One region of the Streptomyces sp. NPDC052496 genome, then DNA from elsewhere that is predicted to be linked to it. Evidence: riboswitches for the same ligand, from Rfam matches in the RefSeq annotation. Region 1 holds a riboswitch; the other holds the start of a gene.
What was found. Region 1 has a riboswitch for S-adenosylmethionine ahead of thrC (threonine synthase). Riboswitches for the same ligand answer to the same signal wherever they lie in the genome.

Region 1 (3,399 bases):
TTCAGCACGACGGTGGTCAGCGCCGGGTCGAGCAGGCCGTTCTCGATCAGCTTCTTCGTCACGCCCACGGTCACCCCGCCGGCGGTCTCGGCGAAGATGCCCTCCGTACGGGCCAGCAGCTTGATCGCGTCCACCACCTGCTCGTCGTCCACGTCCTCGACCGCGCCGCCGGTGCGCCGGGCGATGTCGAGCACGTACGGGCCGTCGGCCGGGTTGCCGATGGCCAGCGACTTGGCGATGGTCTTCGGCTTCTGCGGCCGTACGACGTCGTGACCGGCCTTGAAGGCGGTCGAGACCGGCGAACAGCCCTCGGCCTGAGCGCCGAAGATCTTGTACGGCTTGTCCTCGACCAGCCCGAGCGCGATCAGCTCCTTCAGCCCCTTGTCGATCTTCGTGAGCTGGGAGCCGGAGGCGATCGGGATGACGATCTGGTCCGGCAGCCGCCAGCCGAGCTGCTCGCAGATCTCGTACGCGAGGGTCTTGGAGCCCTCTCCGTAGTACGGGCGCAGGTTGACGTTGACGAAGCCCCAGCCCTCGCCGAGCGGGTCGCCGATCAGTTCCGAGCAGAAGCGGTTGACGTCGTCGTAGGTGCCCTCGATGCCGACCAGCTCGCCGCCGTAGACCGCGGCCATCACGACCTTGCCCGCCTCCAGGTCGTGCGGGATGAACACGCAGGAGCGGAAGCCGGCCCGGGCCGCCGCCGCACCCACCGCGCCGGCGAGGTTGCCGGTGGAGGAGCAGGACAGGGTGGTGAAGCCGAAGGCGCGGGCGGCCTCGACGGCGATGGCGACGACGCGGTCCTTGAAGGAGTGCGTCGGGTTGCCGGAGTCGTCCTTGACGTACAGACCGCCGGTCACGCCCAGCTCACGGGCCAGGTTGTCGGCCTTGACCAGCTTGGTCAGGCCGGGGTTGAGGTTCGGCTTGCCGGCGACGTCGGCGGGGACGGGCAGCAGCGGCGCGTAGCGCCAGATGCTGTTCGGACCGGCTTCGATCCGCTTGCGCAGGCCCTCCGGGTCACCGGCCGGCAGGTCGTACGCCACCTCCAGCGGCCCGAAACAGGACTCGCAGGCGAAGATCGGTCCGAGGCCGAAGCGCTCGCCGCACTCGCGGCAGGACAGCGCGACGGCGGGGCCGAGAGAGACACGGGAGGACGTGGTGCTTTCGACGGATTGCACAGCCATGGAGGCGAGGCCCTTTCTCCTCATCTTCCTCGCGACGCATCTCGCCACGAGACGGAATTGGCACCTTCCCTAGCCGGGAGCCTCGCGGGCCGCGCGCTGCGCGGCGACGGAGACCGGCTGGAGGGTTGCCGGGGCTTCAACGGGCCGTGTCCCTCTGCCCCTCTGGATGAGCGGTATGGCGCTGGGCCGCAGCCCAGGCGTTTGTCGCGACCCCGGCATGTCCGGGGCGATCGCGTTGTTCAAGACTGTAGCCGAAGGGCAGGGCGGTCGAGACAGCCGTCCGCACCGCGAGATGGATCACATCGCTGGTCCGGGAACGAAGGAGACGCGCACGTGCTGGAAGAGGTGGAGCGCTGGCTGGCCAGCCGGTCCTGGTCGGCCGCGGACCGCCCGCTCGACCGGCTGCTGGCCGCGAAGCGCGAGACGGGGCAGACGGTCTCCGTCGTGCTGCCGGCGCTCGACGAGGAGGCGACGGTCGGCGCGATCGTCGAGGCCGTCCGTACGGAGCTGATGACTCCGTCGGTGCCGCTCGTCGACGAGCTGGTGGTGCTGGACTCCGGGTCCACGGACGGCACGGCCAAGGTCGCGGCCGAGGCGGGCGCGCGGGTGGTCCACCGGGACGAGGTGCTGCCGCGGCTGCCCGCGCTGCCCGGCAAGGGCGAGGTGCTGTGGCGCTCCCTGCTGGCCACCGGCGGCGACATCGTCTGCTTCGTCGACGCGGACCTGCGCGAGTTCGACGCGGGCTTCGTCTCCGGGATCGTCGGTCCGCTGCTGACCGACCCGGACGTGCAGTTCGTCAAGGGCATGTACGACCGGCCGCTGGGTGAGGCGGCGGGCCAGGGCGGCCGGGTCACCGAGCTGGTCGCCCGGCCGCTGCTGAACCTGCACTGGCCGCAGCTCGCCGGGTTCGTGCAGCCGCTGGGCGGGGAGTACGCGGCGCGCCGGTCGCTGCTGGAGCGGCTGCCGTTCCCGGTGGGTTACGGCGTGGAGCTGGGTCTGCTGGTCGACGCGCTGCACACGGCCGGGCTGGACGCGCTGGCCCAGGTGGACGTGGGGGTACGCAAGCACCGTCACCAGGGCGGCCAGGCACTCGGCAGGATGGCGGCGGCGATCTACCGCACCGCGCAGCTGCGGCTGGCCCGCGGTCACCTGGTGCGCCCGCGGCTGACCCAGTTCGAGCGCGGCGAGGCCGGTTTCGTGCCGCGTACCTGTGACGTGGACACCGAGGAGCGGCCGCCGATGGCGGAGATACCGGAGTACACGGAGCGCCGCGCGGCCTGAGTGCGGGCCCGTGGGAGGTACGGCCCCGGGGCGCCGCGTAAACCGTGACGTGCCGCCCTCGCTGCGTACGTTTGAGCGGTTCGGTGGCGGGCTAGTCTCGCACCATGGTCTCCGAGCGTTCTGGTGCCCAGGTTCTCGTCGCGTCCAACCGCGGCCCGGTCTCGTACACGAAGGGGGACGACGGCACGCTGACCGCCAAACGCGGCGGCGGCGGGCTGGTCTCCGGTCTCTCCGCCATCGGCCCCGACGCCGGGGCGGTGTGGGTGTGCGCCGCCCTCGGGGAGGGCGACCGCGAGGCCGCCCGGCGCAGCGACGGCCACCTGGACACCGCCGACACGGGCGGCCAGCACGTACGCATGCTGGACATTCCCGCCGACGTCTTCACCGATGCCTACAACGGCATCGCCAACTCGGTGCTGTGGTTCGTCCACCACATGCTCTACCAGACGCCGCTGGAGCCCTCCTTCGACGACGGGTTCCGCGCGCAGTGGGCGTCGTACGAGGCGTACAACGCGGCCTTCGCGGACGCGCTCGCCGACGAGGCCGCGCCCGGCGCCGTCGTCCTCGTGCAGGACTACCACCTCACGCTGGTGCCGGGCCTGCTCCGCGCCCGCCGTCCCGACCTGCGCATCGGGCACTTCTCGCACACGCCGTGGGCGCCCGCGGACTACTTCCGGATGCTGCCGGACGACGTGGCCGAGGCGGTGCTGCTCGGCATGCTGGGCGGCGACCGGGCCGCGTTCCTGACGCGGCGCTGGGCCGAGGCGTTCGCGGAGTGCTGCGCCGCGGTGCTGGGCGCCGAGGTGGCGCGCGACGGGGACGGCGGGCTGAGCATCGTCCACGAGGGCCGGACGACCCGGCTCGGGGTGCACGGCCTGGGCGCGGACGCGGAATTCCTGCGGGAGCGGGCGCACCGGCCCGACGTGGACGAGCGGCT
Region 2 (3,399 bases), on a different contig from region 1:
AAGGAGATCACCAGCGGCCACGGCCACCACTGATCCCCGCCGTGTGACGCACGGCAGTACCACCGCGTAAGTACGCCACCCAGAGGGCCCCTTCCAGAGACTGGAGGGGGCCCTCCGGCATGCCGGGGCGCCGGATAAGGTTTCGGCACCAGCAGGACTCGAATCCAGGAGTGTGGACCATGAACGTTGTGACCCCGGGTGGCGGCGACAGCGTGGCGGCCCACACCTGGCCGGCCGTACTGGACGCGCTCCTCCAGGGCCGTGACCTCAGCGCCGACGACACGGCGTGGGCGATGGACCGGATCATGCGCGGCCAGGCCACCGACGCGCAGGTCGCCGGGTTCGCGGTGGCGCTGCGGGCCAAGGGCGAGACGGTCGCGGAGATCTCCGGCCTGGTACGGGCGATGTACGCGCACGCCAACCTCATCGAGGTGCCGGGCCCGAGCGTGGACATCGTCGGCACCGGCGGCGACGGCGCCAAGACCGTCAACATCTCCACGATGTCCTCGATCGTGGTGGCCGGCACCGGCGCGAAGGTCGTCAAGCACGGCAACCGCGCCGCCTCGTCGGCCAGCGGCGCCTCCGACGTGCTGGAGAAACTGGGCGTCAACCTGGACCTGACCCCGCGCCGGGTCGTCGAGGTCGCCGAGGAGGCCGGGATCACCTTCTGCTTCGCGGTCAAGTTCCACCCGTCGCTGCGGCACGTGGCGCCCGCGCGGCGCGAACTGGGCATCCGTACGACGTTCAACGTGCTGGGCCCGCTGACCAACCCGGCGAAGGTACGGGCCCAGGCCACCGGCGTGGCCGACGCGCGGATGGCGCCGATCCTGGCCGGCGTGCTGGCCGAACGCGGCTCCAGCGCCCTGGTCTTCCGGGGCGAGGACGGCCTGGACGAGCTGACCACCACGGCCACGTCCAGGGTCTGGGTCGTGCGCGACGGCGCCGTACGCGAGGAGACCTTCGACCCGCGGGACGTGGGCATCGGCCTGGTGCCCGTGGAGGCGCTGCGCGGCGCCGACGCGTCGTACAACGCGGACGTGGCACGCCGCCTGCTGGGCGGCGAGACCGGGCCGGTACGGGACGCGGTGCTGCTGAACGCGGCGGCGGCCCTGGTGGCCCTGGAGCCGTCCGCGGCGCCGCTGACCGAGCAGATCACCGCGGGCATCGAGAAGGCCGCCGAGGCCATCGACTCGGGCGCGGCCCGCCGGGCGCTGGAACGGTGGGTGGCGGCCAGCAACGCCTGAGGCGGCTGCGGTGTGACGCGGGGCCCGGTCCGGGATACGGACCGGGCCTTGCGCGTCTCCGCTCGTGTGGCATGATGCTGCCCAGGTCACGAGTGACAGCGACTACGGCCCCGGCCCGCTGTCCGGCAACCCTCCGTCCGTGGCGGGGTGCCCCGGGTGATGACCAGGCCGCAGGCAGCGAGGTCTGCGGCAAGCGCGGATCCCTCGTGCCAGGGATCCTGGTCCTTGAGGGAGATCTCCCGTGATGAAGCGAATGCGTTAGGGCCCTCGGCCCCTTCTTCCGCACCCCTTTTTCCTTTCACCGCTGTCGGCCGGCCCCGCTTCCGCGTGCGTGCCCCGCAGCGAAGTCGCCCTGCTTTCACGGGAGTTCGCCATGCCTGTTTCCGCTGCCGCCGCCACTGTTGCCACCGCTGCCGCCTCCGATGCCGCCGTCTGCGCCCCGCTGCCCGTACTGGGGCGCGACGTCCTGGTCCCGCTCGTCACCGGTGGCGAGGTGGAGTACGCGGCGCTGGACATCGCCGCCAGTGCCCCGGCGCTCCAGCGCGTCTGGGACGACGTGGCCGCGTACGCCCCGTACTACGGCAGCGTGCACCGCGGCGCGGGCTACCTCTCGCAGCTGTCCACCGACCTGTTCGAGAACAGCCGGGCGGAGGTGGCCCGCTTCCTCGGGGCGCGGGAGGGAGACCAGGTGGTCTTCACCCGCTCCACCACCGACTCGCTGAATCTGCTGGCCGCGGCGCTGCCCGCGGACACCCGGGTGTTCGTCTTCGAGACCGAGCACCACGCCTCGCTGCTGCCGTGGGAGCAGCGCGCGGACGTCGAGGTGACGTACCTGGACGCGCCGCGTACGCCGCGGCAGGCGGTGGACACGCTGGAGCGGGCGCTGGCGGAGCGCGAGCCGGGCTCCGCTTCCGAGGGCTTCGAAAAGAGCGGAGGCGGAGCGCAGCGGAGCGAGAACGCCCTGGTCTGCGTGACGGGGGCTTCCAATGTGACCGGTGAGCTGTGGCCCGTACGGGAGCTGGCCGCGGCGGCGCACGCGCACGGCGCGCGGATCGTGCTGGACGCCGCCCAGCTCGCGCCGCACCACCCGGTCGACATCGCCGAGCTGGACGTGGACTGGGTCGCCTTCTCCGGCCACAAGCTGTACGCGCCCTTCGGGGCCGGCGTGCTGGCCGGGCGCGCGGACTGGCTCCAGGAGGCGGAGCCGTACCTGGCGGGCGGCGGCGCCAGCCGTACGGTCGCCCGCCGCGCGGACGGCGGGGTGGACGTCGACTGGCACACCACCGCGGCCCGCCACGAGGCCGGTTCGCCCAACGTGATCGGCGTGTACGCCGTCGCCGCCGCGTGCAAGGCGCTCACCGAGGCCGGCTTCGAGAACCTGGTGGCCCGGGAGCAGCAGCTGGTCGAGCGGGTACGGGCGGGCCTCGCCGAGGTGCCCGAGGTGAAGGTGCTGTCGCTGTTCGGCGACGACGCCCCGCGGGTGGGCGTGCTGTCCTTCGTCGTCCAGGGCTGGAACAGCTCGCACTTCGCGGCGGCGCTCTCCGCGGAGTACGGCATCGGCGTACGCGACGGGCTCTTCTGCGCGCACCCCCTCGTACGGACCCTGCTGGGCGCCGAGTCCGAGGCCCCGGGGGAGTGCGGTGCGCCTGAAGGGGCACCGGGCGAGCAGAGCCTGAACGCCATCCGGGTGAGCTTCGGGGCGGGCACGCCCGACGAGCACGTGGACCGCTTCGTACGGGCCGTCAAGGAACTGGTGACGCAGGGCGCGCGGTGGAGCTACCGCACCGAGGACGGGCGCTGCGTGCCGGACACCGCGGCGTGAGCCTTCCGGACCGCCCGCGCCGCGGCGCCCCGCTGTCCGGGCGCCGCGGCGCGGGTCTTTCGTCTGCGGGGGCGGTCCGGGTCAGGCGTCCAGGCCGATCGCGAAGGCCGCTTCCAGGTCGTGCTGGGAGTACGTACGGAAGGCGATGTGCGTCTCGGTGGAGGCGACGCCCGGCACCTTGCTGATCCGGCCGGGGATGACGTCGGCCAGGTCGTCGTGCTCGGCGACCCGCACCATGGCGATCAGGTCGTGCGCACCGGTGACGGAGTAGACCTCGCTGACACCCTCCAGTGCGGCGATCTTCTCCGCGATCTCCGGGATCTGGTCCACGCT

Region 2: it holds a riboswitch for S-adenosylmethionine, as region 1 does, so the genes downstream of both, AB0L45_RS34430 (aminotransferase class V-fold PLP-dependent enzyme) here and thrC (threonine synthase) in region 1, are expected to answer to the same signal.

What each region holds. Positions count from the first base shown of each region.
Region 1 covers NZ_JBFAUH010000013.1:88,540-91,938, forward strand. The annotation lists gene thrC (threonine synthase) at 1-1,181, opposite strand, end outside; SAM riboswitch class I at 1,199-1,354, opposite strand; gene AB0L45_RS18625 (glucosyl-3-phosphoglycerate synthase) at 1,515-2,462, shown strand; gene AB0L45_RS18630 (trehalose-6-phosphate synthase) at 2,567-3,399, shown strand, end outside.
Region 2 covers NZ_JBFAUH010000035.1:45,954-49,352, reverse strand. The annotation lists gene AB0L45_RS34440 (cytochrome bc complex cytochrome b subunit) at 1-33, shown strand, start outside; gene trpD (anthranilate phosphoribosyltransferase) at 180-1,244, shown strand; SAM riboswitch class IV at 1,329-1,446, shown strand; gene AB0L45_RS34430 (aminotransferase class V-fold PLP-dependent enzyme) at 1,618-3,066, shown strand; gene AB0L45_RS34425 (Lrp/AsnC ligand binding domain-containing protein) at 3,148-3,399, opposite strand, start outside.